2 regions of the Methylobacterium guangdongense genome follow, and region 1 is predicted to be linked to the other one. Evidence: riboswitches for the same ligand, from Rfam matches in the RefSeq annotation. Region 1 holds a riboswitch; the other holds the start of a gene.

Region 1 (6,816 bases):
GGTCCTGGAGGCCCAGGATCGAGACATGGTCGCCCGGCACCAGCTCGATCCGCGCCCGGGGCCCGGCCGCGGCGGCGAGCGCCAGGGCGAGCTTGGCCGGAACCACCGGATCGTCGCGGCCCTGGACGATCAGCACCGGCGCCATCCCGGTGCGGATGCGCAGATCCGAGCGGTAGGTGTCGCGCAGGAGCCAGGACGGTGCCAGCGGGGCATGCAGCCGCACCGTGTGGGTCATCGAGTCGAACGGCGCCTCCAGGTAGAGCCCGATTGCCGCGGAGCGCTCGGCGACCGCGACCGCAACGGCGGCCCCGAGGGAATGGCCGTGCAGCAGGATCGGCGCCCCCGGCGCCCGGGCCAGGGCTTCCGCCCAAGCTGCAAGACCATCTCGGATCAGGCCGTCCTCGCTCGGACGTCCGGTCGAACCCGGATAGCCGCGATAGGCCGGGGCCAGAACGCCCCAGCCGGCCGCGAACCATGGATTGGCTGAAAAGCGCGCCGCGTGCGGCTCCGGGCGGGAGCCGTTGCCGTGGAAGGTGATCACGATGCCGCAACCCGGCCGTGGCGCCCGCCAGAGGGCGTGGAGCGTTTCGCCATCCGCGGTGGCGATCGTGATCCGCTCGACCCCCGGTGGCACCACCGCCGGCGGCGATGGCCGATAGGCACCCGGATACAGGAAGCGGCGCTGCCCCAGGGCGAGCGCGACGAGCGCCAGCCCGTAGAGGAGGAGCCCCGCAAGCACGAGACCGATGAGAAGGCGCATTCGGATCGGCGAGAGCAAGTGGTGGGCGCAGATACATATCCCGGGGGTCATTACCGAGTCGGCTTGACCATGCGAAGGACCGCACAGAGTGGATCTGCGCCTCTCCGACCCAGAATAAGTTCCTCGCTTGACGGATGCCGCCGCCCGGTCGACGCGCGACCTCTTGCCGACTCAATCCGAGCTCCGTATCGCCTTTTCAATGAACACCGTTGTCGTGCAGATTCCCGTCCAATCGATTTCGGATTGGTCTTCCTTTCACACAGTATTCTCTGACCTGTTCGGATTTCCCGACGACTACGATCCGAATATGAATGCGTGGATCCATTGCATGTCATATGCAGACGACCAGCAGTCAGGCACGATGACCCGTACGGTGCAACCCGGCGAACTCCTCACCCTTCAGGTCGACGATGCCTCCAATTTCGCGGTTCGGTGCCCCGAGCAGTACAGGGCGCTGGTGAATTGCACTGCCTTCGTGAACTATCGACGGGTTGAGAGAGGAAGCCGACCAGTAGTGTCTCTTTTAGTATCTGGCATCTTTCTATAGAGACTAGATTTCCGAGCCGGAAACGAGACTACATTGCCGATTCGGCGAGTAGCCGCTTTCGAGAAGCGCCGACAAAGATCTGTCGACCGACCTGGGGTGCAGGCAGCCCCTCCTGGAGCCAGGTTGCGGAATCTGGTCCTAGATCCAGATCCGTCGGTCATGCCGTTCGGGGCCCGCTTCGAACGCCACCAGACCTTCGTGCGTGGATGTCGTTCGGTGTCGTCCCGCAGCATTGACAAAGCCGGCAGCAACCGTGAGTCTTGAATCGTTCCGAGGGGGGCCCCGCAGGGGGCTGAGATTGGGCATACGGCCCTGACCCTTGAACCTGATCCGGCTCATACCGGCGGAGGGACGGGAACCTGCGGTCGCGCGCCTCGCGGCCGGCTCTCTCATCTCACCCATCGCGTGGACCGGACCGCTCCAGGACGAGGAGAGGCCCACGATGAACGTACCCGTTCGCCCCAAGGACGTGACAGGCAACCCCGAGGCCGTGACCACCGGTCCGGTCACCGGATCGCGCAAGGTCTATGCGAGCCCGGCCGGACGGCCGGACATCCGCGTGCCCTACCGCGAGATCGCCCTCTCCGACCCGAAGGAGGCGCCGGTGCGGGTCTACGACCCGTCGGGCCCCTACACCGAGACCGACGCGCGCATCGACCTCAACGCCGGCCTGACCGGCGTGCGCGAGCCCTGGATCGCGGCCCGCGGCTATACGGCGGTCGAGCCCCGGGCGGTGAAGCCCGAGGATAACGGTTTCGCCGGCGACAAGCTCGTGGCCCCCTGCCCCGCCGAGCGGACCATCCGCAAGGCGGCGCCCGGCCAGATGGTCACGCAGTACGAGTTCGCCCGGGCCGGGATCATCACCGAGGAGATGATCTACGTCGCCCACCGCGAGAACGCCTGCCGCGAGCAGATGCTGGAGGGCGCCGAGGCCGCCCTCGCCGACGGCCAGAGCTTCGGCGCCGCGGTGCCGCCCTTCATCACCCCCGAATTCGTCCGCGACGAGATCGCCCGCGGCCGGGCGATCATCCCGGCCAACATCAACCACACCGAGCTGGAGCCGATGGCGATCGGCCGGAACTTCCTGGTCAAGATCAACGCCAATATCGGCAACTCGGCCGTGACGTCGTCTGCCGCCGAAGAGGTCGAGAAGCTGGTCTGGTCGATCCGCTGGGGCGCCGATACGGTCATGGACCTGTCGACCGGGCGCAACATCCACAACATCCGCTCGTGGATCATCCGCAACAGCCCGGTCCCGATCGGCACGGTGCCGATCTACCAAGCGCTGGAGAAGGTCGGCGGCGACCCGCTCAAGCTCGACTGGGAGGTGTTCAAGGACACGCTGATCGAGCAGGCCGAGCAGGGGATCGACTACTTCACGATCCATGCCGGCGTGCGGCTGGCCCACGTGCCGCTGACCGCCCGGCGCGTCACCGGCATCGTCTCGCGCGGCGGCTCGATCATGGCGCGCTGGTGCCTCGCCGGGCACCGGGAATCGTTCCTCTACGAGCGGTTCGACGAGATCTGCGACATCATGCGGGCCTACGACGTGTCGTTCTCCCTGGGCGACGGCCTGCGCCCCGGCTCGATCGCCGACGCCAACGACGCCGCCCAGTTCGGCGAGCTGGAGACGCTGGGCGAGCTGACCAAGGTCGCCTGGGACAAGGGCTGCCAGGTGATGATCGAGGGCCCCGGCCACGTGCCGATGCACAAGATCAAGGTCAACATGGAGAAGCAGCTGAAGGAGTGCGGCGAGGCGCCGTTCTACACCCTCGGCCCGCTGACCACCGACATTGCCCCCGGCTACGACCACATCACCTCGGGCATCGGCGCCGCGATGATCGGCTGGTTCGGCACCGCGATGCTCTGCTACGTCACCCCGAAGGAGCATCTGGGGCTCCCCGACCGGGACGACGTGAAGACCGGCGTCATCACCTACAAGATCGCCGCCCACGCCGCCGACCTCGCCAAGGGCCACCCCGCCGCGCAGCTGCGCGACGACGCGCTGAGCCGCGCCCGGTTCGACTTCCGCTGGGAGGACCAGTTCAATCTGGGCCTCGATCCGGATACCGCCCGGCGCTTCCACGACGAGACCCTGCCGAAGGACGCCCACAAGGTCGCGCATTTCTGCTCGATGTGCGGGCCGAAGTTCTGCTCGATGAAGATCACGCAGGATCTGCGCGCCGAGGTGCTGGCGATGGAGGAGGCCGGCGAGGTCGTGGGCGCGGCGCCCGCGATGTCGAAGGCCGAGGCCGAGGCCGGCATGAAGGCGAAGTCGCAGGAATTCCTGGCCGAGGGCGGGAAGCTCTACGTCGACGCCGCCGAGTGAGATGACGGCACGCCCGATCCGTTCAGGATTCGGGCGTGCCGCAGGCGGTCACCGGATCGTCGCCGGGCGGGACCCGAACGTCGATCGCCGATCCCGGGCGGGCGCCGTAGCCGTCATGCAGCGCCGCCAGCATCAGGTCCGCCGCGATTCTGACATCCGGCGGATCTCCAAGCTCGACCTCCCGGGCGAAATTGACGTGCGGGTTGGCCTGGGCGTAGCCCAGCGCCTGCAGGGCCGCCCGGGCGGATGGCTCCAGATGCAACCGGCCCTGGCCGGTCGGGCCGTAAGCACCGGATGAGGCTTCGCACAGCATCCGCGTGTCGCGATCGTGGAAGAGGCACTGAACGTAGCGCTGCGGCTCGCCGCGCAGGGCGATGACGATGAATCGGTCGCGGGCGTTTTCGACCGGGCCACGGCGATGGATCCCATCCAGGCGCGCCGCCAGCGCACACCGGTACCGCGCGATGAAGCGGCTCCGGCTCGCCGCAGTGCCGCCATCGGCGGCGGCCGCGACCGGCACCGTCATGATCATCAGGACCGCGCAGAACTGGCGCATCCGGCGTTTCCGTCCGATCGCGGGCGCCGAGACTCGGTGCCGCACGCGCGAGGACAGCACGCATTCGTGTCGACACGGTAACGGAATCTTCAGCGCATGCCGGATCGCCGCTCGGCCTCCGGTGGACGGAGGCCCAACGTTAAGGAACGGTTAGGCGGCGTATCGGCTCAATCCCTCGATCACAGGATCGCAGGAGATCAGCCATGGAGATCCGCCCGCTGGCGGGGGCCCCGCCGGGACCGCAGGGCCTGGACGCCCTCGGCGCCACAGCCGCTCCGGCCGAGACGCAACAGCCGTCCGACGCCGCCACGCGTTCCACGACGCTCGAGCCGGCGGTGAAGCTCGATATCGGCACGCCGAACGGCAAAGCCCGCTACATCCAGGATCTCGATACGAGCACCATCGTCTTTCAGGTCGTCGATAAGTCCTCCGGCACCGTGATCGATCAATTGCCCAGCGAGACGGCCCTCCGAAACCGTGCCTACGATTCGGCCCGCGAGTCCCACCGATCGCAGACAGGCAGCGTGTCGCGCATCGCCTGATTGGGTCGGTGACGGCAGGGTCCGGCGGAGTCGCGCCCGTCCGGATTGCCCGGCGGGGAACCGCGGATGATCCGTTTGACGCCGCCGCGGTCAGGCTGCTAGATCATGGCCGCGCATGTTGGCTCTGGTTTGAGGCCGAGCGGGTGAACCGCTTTGCCGAATCGGACGCTCCTCATGTCGGCGGGCGTAGTTCAGTGGTAGAACGTCAGCTTCCCAAGCTGAATGTCGTCGGTTCGATCCCGATCGCCCGCTCCAACTCACGCGCAAGGGCGTCAGCCTTTCTGACAGCCGTCCGCTGGATCCTCGAGGCAGTCCCCGACACTTGGTCAGGCTCCGTTCACGGCGGCCCGATAGGCGGGGTTCAACCCGGCCCGGCCCGCGACTTTCCGACCCGCTCCGCGTGCATAGCGCCGCGTAATCGCAACCTGAGCGTGAGCGTCCGCGGAATCGTAGATCTGATGAGCCCTTCGTCTCAAGAAGAGGGTTCCAAAGACATATTGGAATCAAACCTCCCCCCCCCCCGATCTTCGCGCCGAAACGGCGTGACTGGCTGAGACGCATGGGCGGTCCCGCCGGCGCATCCGCCGCAAACCTTGTGCATATGCTGGAAACTTCGCTTCGGGCTGGCTCGTGAACGTCAGGCCGTGCAACGTTTTACTCAGCTTCTTCGGGCAGTCTTGCCGCCTATAGTGGCCTGTTGGGCAAGAGACCGGGCAAGAACGATGCAGATCGTGACGGACGGGCAAGAGGAAGCAAAGACAATCCATCTCTCGGAAGTGCTCGGCGCCTTGAGCCACGCGCTCGATCTGACGGAAGGCCAGCCGGTTGGACATTGCGTCCGCGCGACCTGGATCGGCTTCAACATCGGCCGAAAGATGGGCCTGTCGGACGCACAACTCTGGGAACTCTACCACACGGTGATGCTGAAGGATCTCGGTTGCTCCAGCAACGCCGCGCGCATCTGCGAACTCTATCTCTCCGACGATCTCAGCTTCAAACGTGACTTCAAGACGGTGAGCGATAGCCTGCCGAAGGTGCTGGGTTTCGTCTTCTCCCATACAGGTCTCAAGGCCGGCCTCGCCGAACGCTTCCGCGCCGTGCTCAACATCTTGCAGAACGGTGGCGAGATCGTCGATGACCTCATTCAGACCCGCTGCCAACGCGGTGCGCAGATCGCCGGTCAGCTTCGCTTTCCAGTAAGCGTCTGCGAAGCCATCCACGCCCTGGATGAGCATTGGAACGGCGGTGGCCGACCGGATCGGCTCGCCGGTTCCGCCATCCCGCTCTACGCACGCATCGCGTTGCTCGCTCAGGTCGTCGACGTCTTTCACACCGCAGCCGGCCCGACGGCAGCGATCGCCGAGGCGCGGGCGCGATCGGGCAAATGGTTCGATCCTGAGGTTGTGGCCTGCTTCGAGGCGGTCGCGGTCGAGCCCGGCTTCTGGGAGACCCTGGCCTCGAGCGAGATCGAGGAGGCGGTCTTCGCCCTGGCCCAAGGGAGCCCGATCGTGGTGGACGAAGACTATCTCGATGACATCGCCCGAGCCTTCGCGCAGATCATCGATGCCAAGAGCCCGTTCACGTCCGGCCACTCCGAACGGGTCGCGGTCTACGCCGACATGATCGCGGCCGAACTCGGCTACGCCCCGGAGCGACGTCGCTGGTTGAAGCGCGCCGCGCTTCTGCATGACGTCGGGAAACTCGGCGTCTCGAACGCCATTCTCGACAAGAACGGCAAGCTGGACGATGCGGAGTGGCGGGATATGCGCAACCACGCCACTCTGTCGGAAACCATCCTGCGCCGCGTCGCTGCGTTCCACGAGATGGCGAGCATCGGTGGCGGTCACCATGAGCGGTTGGACGGTAAGGGCTACCCACGCGGATTGAGCGGCGACGCGATCGCACCGGAGACCCGCATCGTCTCTGTCGCCGATGTCTTCGACGCGCTGACCGCCGATCGGCCCTACCGCTCGGCCATGCCGCTTGAGAAGGCGCTCGGCATCATGCGTGCGGATCTCGGCACAGCATTCGACCCGGCCTGTTTCGCAGCGCTGGAGCGGGCACTGGCCTCGATCCAGGGCG
Region 2 (6,816 bases), on a different contig from region 1:
GATCTCGGCGGCGCCGCCAAGGGCGCATTGACGGCGGCCCAGCACGCGCTGGCAGCCCTCGACGAGGCGAATGCGCTCCACCAATTCCCGGTGCCGGTGGCGGCCGGCATCGCGCTCCACCACGGCGAGGCCGCCTACGGCAATGTCGGCTCGGGATCCCGGCTCGACTTCACGGTGATCGGCCGCGACGTGAATCTGGCGAGCCGGCTGGCGCAGCTCAACCGCATCCTGGGCGAGCCGCTGCTGATGTCGAAGCCCTTCGTCGACTTCCTCTGGGGTGATCCGATCCCCCTCGGGGAGCACCCGCTCGACGGATTCCGGGAGCCGATGGCGGTGTTCCGGCCGAAATTTCTGCGTCCGCGCAAACCCGACTGAGCCTGTCCCCGGCGTTGGGCCCGGCCGAGGCCGACCCTGCCTCACAGGTGTAGGCTAGGCCCTCAATCGCTCCCATTCGGGCGTCAAGGGTGAACTGTAGGGGGTGTGCCGCAGGCCCCAGACCGGATCGATCATCTTGTTCGCCACCTCGCGGGCCAAGGTGCTGGCGCGGGAGAAGACGTCCTTCGGGATGTTGCTGCGCCCCAAAATCTTCAAGCAGGCATATCCGCACGCGCCGTACTGGCCGATGTGGTAGGCGTTGACGGCGAACTCATCGAGCAATCCGTAATCGTAGACCCAGGGATTCAACGAGATGCCTTCGCTCGGAAGTTCCAGTTCCAGACCCGCCTCGGCGTAGCGGTAGCCCTCCGCGAACCGCTTGCTCTGCCTGCAGAATCGGCTGGCCCCATGGCGCGCTTCCGCCCGGGCCGGAACGACTCCGATGGCGCGCTCGTAGAGGTGCAGCACCGTGTCGGCGGGCTCGCCCACGCGCTCCGCGTTGACGGCGGCCATGAGCAGATTGAAATAGACTTCCTCGTCCCAACCGCCCAGATCGGCCCGCTTCAGAAAGCAGTCGAAGGCTTTCCGGTACTCGCCGGCCGCATCGAAGGTGATCCCGAGGTACATCGTGTACCGGGCGATCATCATGGGATCGGTCTCGACCGCCAGCGCCTGTTCGAGGATGGCGATATCACGTGCATCCGCGGTCTTGTCGTGGTGGCGCGCGCCGTCCTCGCCCCGGCGCATCGCGAGGGGCAGGATCGGCGTCGTGTCGACGCCGGGGCAGGAGAGAAACTCGTGCAGGACACCCCGATAGCGCCAGTTCTTACGGCTGCTGACGAGCTGGTTGCGCCAGTATCGGGTCTGCCTGTCGATGATCTCGAACCGGTACCCGGGCTCACGCAGCTTGGGCATCGTGAACCCGTCCGGGATGATCAGCGTGTCATCGGCGTCGATGATCAGCACGTAGTCCGCGTGGCGCCGCGCGAGCTTCAGGGCCTCGTTTCGGTTCGTGGCGAAATCGACCCAGGGTCGCTCGACGAGAGAGCCCGGCAGATCGGCCATCGCCGTGCGGATGATGTCCTGGGTCCCGTCCGTGGATCCGGTATCCACGATGATCCAGTGATCGATGATCGGCCGGACCGAGTCCAGGCACCGGCGGATGACGTCGGCCTCATCCTTGACGATCATCGATAGACAGATCGTAGGGCCGGCTTTCTTCGTCATCGCATCGTCCTGAACGGCAAATTTTGTCCGGCCGCAATCGTGTCGGCCCATACCACGACCCGTTGGTCGCGCAAATCCGGGGTTTTACATCATTAAAACATCATTATAGTCGCAAAATAAAGCTTAAATATTTATTATAGCAGAATACTTGACCGGATATGTTGAAAAAATTCAGCGTTCCAACGTGTTGATGTGCGCAGATCAGGGCGAGACTATCGCGGGAGGTCGCACCCATCGATCATCACGCCGGCGCTCAACCCCGGAGCGTCATCGTGCTGCCGGCCACGCCGAACTCGCGCAGGCGCCCGAGGAACGACATTCCCAGCAGGCTGGTCGAGAGGAGCCCCCGCGGGATCACCACGGCTTCCACATCCCGCACCGTGATCGCGCCGATCTGCACGACCGCGATCTTGATCGGTGCGACCCGGACCCGGCCGTTCGCCGTGTTCCAGACGCGCGTGAAATCCGCCGGACCGACCCGGATCCCGATCCGCGCGGCGTCCTCCTCGGAGAAGGCGCAGGCGCTCGCCCCGGTATCGACCATCATCGGCAGCGTGCGGCCGTCGAGCAGAACGCTGACGAAGAAATGGCCGTTGCGGCCCGCCTGAAGCGCCACGCCCGCGGGCGCGCTGGCTGCGAGAACCGGCTCCGCCTGCGGCGCGATGAGCAGGGCGGCCGGAGCCGGTCGCAGACCGTCGCGCAGCTTCTGGATGGCGGTCGCCCCCACGAAGCCCAGCGTGCAGACGAGCAGGATTGTACGCACGCCGATCAAGGTCCGAGTGTGGGGGCTGCCGACGGGGGAATGAGACCCCAGGAGCGTGAAGGGATCGTACACGGCCATCGCCGGGACCAGCCTGAGCTCGCCCGTTCCGCTGAGCTTGGTGTCCAGACCGTGACTGCGATCGGCGACTTTTCCCGCGAACACAGGTCCTCACTCCGAAGCGGGGTTGACCCGCGCCCCCCGGGCGACCAAATCTGTGCCTGTTCCAGGGAGATCCCCGGCAAGGGGCTGAGAAACCGCTGGCACGTCCGTCAGGACCTGCGGCGCGGAAATCCTTCGAACCTGATCCGGCTCATACCGGCGTAGGGATTGGACCGCGGCCGCCCGCAGGGCAGGCCACAGCTTCTCACCGAAGCACACGGCCCGATCTCCACGTTGGCACCCTGTGGAGAGACGCGTGTCCCTGGACCGCCCCCTATCACCGATCGGACAACGCCGCGGCCCCGCGGTGACGATCGCGCAGGCCCATCGTCCTGACACCACCGACATCGCGATCGTCGGCGGAGGGCTGATCGGCCTGTCGATCGCGTGGCGGCTCGCCCGCGCCGGCCGCTCCGTCACCGTGCTGGAACGCGAGACGATCGGTGCGGGGGCGAGCCTCGCGGCCACCGGGATGCTGGCGCCGGCCGCCGAGCACGAGCCGGGCTCCGATCCGTTGCTGCCGCTCGCCCTGGACTCGCTCCGGCGCTGGCCGGCCTTCCGCGATGCGCTTGAGGCCGAGTCTGGCCTGTCGATCGACTACCGGGCGGACGGCACGCTGGTCCTGGCCATCGGCCGCGACGAGGTCGAGCGCCTGCGCTTCCGCTACGATCTCCAGCGCCGCTCCGGGCTCGACGCGACGTGGCTGCCGGGCAGCGAGGTCCGGCGCCTGGAGCCCGGACTGCGTCCCTCGGTCACCGCCGGAATCCAGTGCCCGCTGGATCATCAGGTCGATCCGTGCCGCGTGATGGCCGCCCTGGCGGAGGCCTGCCGGTGCGCCGGCGTCACCCTGGTCGAACGGGCCCCGGTGAGCGCCCTCGACTGGACGGGGGGCCGCGTCACGGGCCTGCGCGTCGGGGAACACCGCATACAGGCCGGGACCGTGATCCTGGCCTCCGGCGCCTGGAGCGGGGAGGGCGGGCTGCTGCCCGACACGCTGGCGCTGCCGGTGCGGCCCCTGAAGGGTCAGTCGCTGGCCCTGCGTACCACCGCCCGGACCGGCACGCTCGCCCGGATGGTCTGGACCGAGCAGGTCCACATGGCTCCGAAGAGCGACGGCCAGCTCATCGTTGGCGCCACCGTGGAGGATTGCGGCTTCCGTCCCGGCGTCACCGCGGGCGGGCTCTACGCGCTGCTCGAAGGCGCGCGCCGGGTGCTGCCCGGGATCGAGGAGATGGAGGTGGCCTCCGTCTGGAGCGGCTACCGGCCGACCTCGGACGACGATGCGCCGATCATCGACACGCTGGCGCCCGGGCTCGTCGCCGCCACCGGCCATCACCGCAACGGCTATCTGCTCGCCCCCGTGACCGCCGATGCGGTGGCCGAACTGGTGATGGACGGTGCGCTGCCGGAGGTGGCGCGTTCCTTCACGCGGGCGCGGTTCGCGCGTCCGGAAGAACCCCGGAGGGCCTCGGCATGAAGCTCTTCATCAACGGCGAACCGCGCGAGCGCGACGCCGAGACCGTCGACGCCCTTTTTCGCCAGGAGGCGGAGGAGGGGGGCATCGAGAGCCCGCAGGGCGTCGCCATCGCGCTGAACGGACGGGTGCTGCGCCGCCGGGACTGGGGCGAGACCCCGGTCGCCGAGGGCGACCGCGTCGAGATCGTCCGCGCCATGCAGGGAGGATGAGCATGGACCAGACCGTAACACCGCTGCGCCCCGAGACGGGGATCGACAGCTTCATGATCGCCGGGGTGAGCCTGTCCTCCCGGCTGTTCATCGGCACCGCCGGCTATCCGACGCAGGCGATCATGCGCGACGCGGTCGCGGCGAGCGGGGCCGAGGTGGTGACCGCCTCGATCCGCCGGGTCTCGCTCCAGGGCCACGGCTCGGACACGGTGACACTGCTGAAGGGCAAGCGCTTCCTGCCGAACACCGCCGGCTGCGAGACCGCCCGCGACGCGATCATGACCGCCGAGCTCGCCCGCGAGGCGCTCGACACCAATTGGATCAAGGTCGAGGTGATCGGCGACCGGGAGACGCTCTACCCGGACGTGACCGAGCTGATCGAGGCCTGCCGCCACCTCGTGGACGACGGCTTCGTGGTCCTGCCCTATTGCAACGACGACCCGATCGTCTGCCAGCGCCTGGAGGATCTCGGCTGCGCCGCCGTGATGCCCATGGGCTCGCTGATCGGCTCCGGGATGGGGGTAGCCAACCCGGCCAATCTCGAACTGATCTGCCGCCGGGCCGGCGTGCCGGTGGTGGTCGATGCCGGGATTGGCACCGCCTCGGATGCGGTGATCGCCATGGAACTCGGCGCCTCCGCCTGCCTGATCAACACGGCGGTCGCCAAGGCCGACGACCCGGTGCGCATGGCCCGCGCCATGGGCCGAGCCGTGGAGGCCGGTCGCGATGCCTATCTGGCCGGGCGGATCCCCCGCCGCGGCCGGGCCGAGCCGTCGAGCCCGCAGCTCGGCCTCGTCGGCTCGTGAGGACGTTGCCGTCGCCGCTCCTGGCGGTGACGGACCGGCACGGCCGCGCGCGGCCGCTTACCGAGACCGTGCAGGCGATCGTGGAGGGCGGCGGGCGCTGGATCTGGTTCCGCGACCGCGACCTGGAGCCGGAGGCGCGGCTTCGCCTCGGTGAGGCTGTGGCTGCGTGCGTGCGGGCGGCAGGCGGATTTCTGACGGTCGGGGGCGATGTCGCCCTGGCCCGGGTGCTCGGCGCCGATGGGCTCCATCTCGGCGGCGGATCGGGCCCGGAGGCGATCGCGGCGGCGCGGGAGGCGCTGGGGGCGGGGGCGCTGATCGGCGTCTCGGCCCACGCGCCGCATGAGGTCGCGCAGGCCGCCAAGGCCGGCGCCGACTACGTGACGCTCAGCCCGATCTTTCCGACGGCGAGCAAGCCGGGCTACGGGCCGGCCCTCGGTCCCGAAGGCATCGTCGCCGCGCGGAGGTTCGGCCTTCCCGTCGTGGGGCTCGGTGGGATCGACCCTGCCCGGATCGCGGAATGCCATGCGGCCGGCGCAGCGGGAGTCGCCGTCATGGGCGGCTTGATGCGGACTGGCGATCCGGCCGCAGCCGCGCAGGCCCTATTGGAGGCCTGGGGGTACCAAGTCTCGTGCGATCCGGATGGTAAAGGTCCCGCACAACGGGGATCCCATCCATACCCCTCATCCTGAGGTGCCCGCGTCAGCGGGCCTCGAAGGAGGGCTCCAGGGATCCGGGTGCGATCTGGAGGTCTCCTTCGAGGCCTCCGCTGCGCTCCGGCACCTCAGGATGAGGGGGGATGGATGGGATAACGCGCACGGTATGAACCAGCCGTCGCGACGGAGGTACGGATCCCTACTTCTCAGAAGGCCCATAGGGCGGCCGCGGGATCGCCCGGTGCGCGGCCCGCAGGGCCGCCGACCAGCGCTCGCGCAGATCATGAAAATAACCCTCGCCGGCCTCGATCCGGTGGTTCACCTCCGTGGTGAGGGCGTTCCGACGCGCCACCGCGATATCGATCGGCAGGCCCACCCCGAGATTCGACCGCATGGTCGAGTCCATCGAGACGAGGCTCACCTTCAGGGCGTCGTACAGGTCGGTCCGGTAGGTCACCGCCCGGTCGAGGATCGGCTTGCCGTATTTGTGCTCGCCGATCTGGAGGAACGGCGCGTCCATGCTGCACTCGATGAAGTTGCCGGCGGAGTAGATCAGGTACAGCCGCATGTCGCCGGTGCCGATCTGGCCGCCGAACAGCAGCGAGATCGAGAACCGGATGTTGGCCGCCTCGAACCCGTCCTTCTCGATCATCCGGACCCGGCGGATCGCCCGGCCGATGATCTGCGCCGCCTGGAACATGGTCGGCGCTTCGACCAGCCGCTGGGGCGGCTCGTCGTCCTCGCCGGGGACGCCCTCCTGCAGCAGGCTCAGGACCGATTGGGTGATCGACAGGTTGCCGGCTGAAGCCAGCATCATCACCCGCTCGCCCGGCACGTTGAAGTGGTGGAGCTTGCGGTAGGTCGAGATGTCGTCGAGCCCCGCATTGGTGCGGGTGTCGGCGACCATCACGAGCCCCTCCTCGACAAGAACACCGACGCAGTAGGTCATCGTCTTCGGGCTCTCGTGCGGCCGGGGCCGGTTTCGCGGGAATCAGGACTGGATCGCGGCCCTGCCTTGCTCGACGCGAAGCTTCACGTCCAGTGTCTCGGTGCCGCCGCCGGTGCGGCTGCCGCGGATCGGCGCGGCACCGAGATAGTCGAGCCCGGTGGCGACGCGGATGTAGCTGTCGGACGGGCTCATCCCGAA

Evidence for each region. Region 1 has a riboswitch for thiamine pyrophosphate ahead of thiC (phosphomethylpyrimidine synthase ThiC). Riboswitches for the same ligand answer to the same signal wherever they lie in the genome.
Region 2: linked by a shared signal. The riboswitch ahead of thiO (glycine oxidase ThiO) and the one ahead of thiC (phosphomethylpyrimidine synthase ThiC) in region 1 are both predicted to bind thiamine pyrophosphate.

What each region holds. Positions count from the first base shown of each region.
Region 1 covers NZ_JBBXMX010000001.1:391,296-398,111, forward strand. The annotation lists gene AAHG09_RS01925 (alpha/beta hydrolase) at 1-760, opposite strand, end outside; gene AAHG09_RS01930 (barstar family protein) at 960-1,307, shown strand; TPP riboswitch at 1,571-1,676, shown strand; gene thiC (phosphomethylpyrimidine synthase ThiC) at 1,750-3,636, shown strand; gene AAHG09_RS01940 (TY-Chap domain-containing protein) at 3,659-4,192, opposite strand; gene AAHG09_RS01945 (flagellar protein FlaG) at 4,396-4,734, shown strand; tRNA gene AAHG09_RS01950 (tRNA-Gly) at 4,915-4,989, shown strand; gene AAHG09_RS01955 (HD-GYP domain-containing protein) at 5,457-6,816, shown strand, end outside.
Region 2 covers NZ_JBBXMX010000002.1:405,926-412,741, reverse strand. The annotation lists gene AAHG09_RS05810 (adenylate/guanylate cyclase domain-containing protein) at 1-375, shown strand, start outside; gene AAHG09_RS05805 (glycosyltransferase) at 430-1,566, opposite strand; gene AAHG09_RS05800 (TIGR02281 family clan AA aspartic protease) at 1,856-2,365, opposite strand; TPP riboswitch at 2,582-2,710, shown strand; gene thiO (glycine oxidase ThiO) at 2,781-4,001, shown strand; gene thiS (sulfur carrier protein ThiS) at 3,998-4,210, shown strand; gene thiG (thiazole synthase) at 4,213-5,016, shown strand; gene AAHG09_RS05780 (thiamine phosphate synthase) at 5,013-5,705, shown strand; gene AAHG09_RS05775 (peptidase) at 5,869-6,618, opposite strand; gene AAHG09_RS05770 (transglutaminase family protein) at 6,661-6,816, opposite strand, start outside.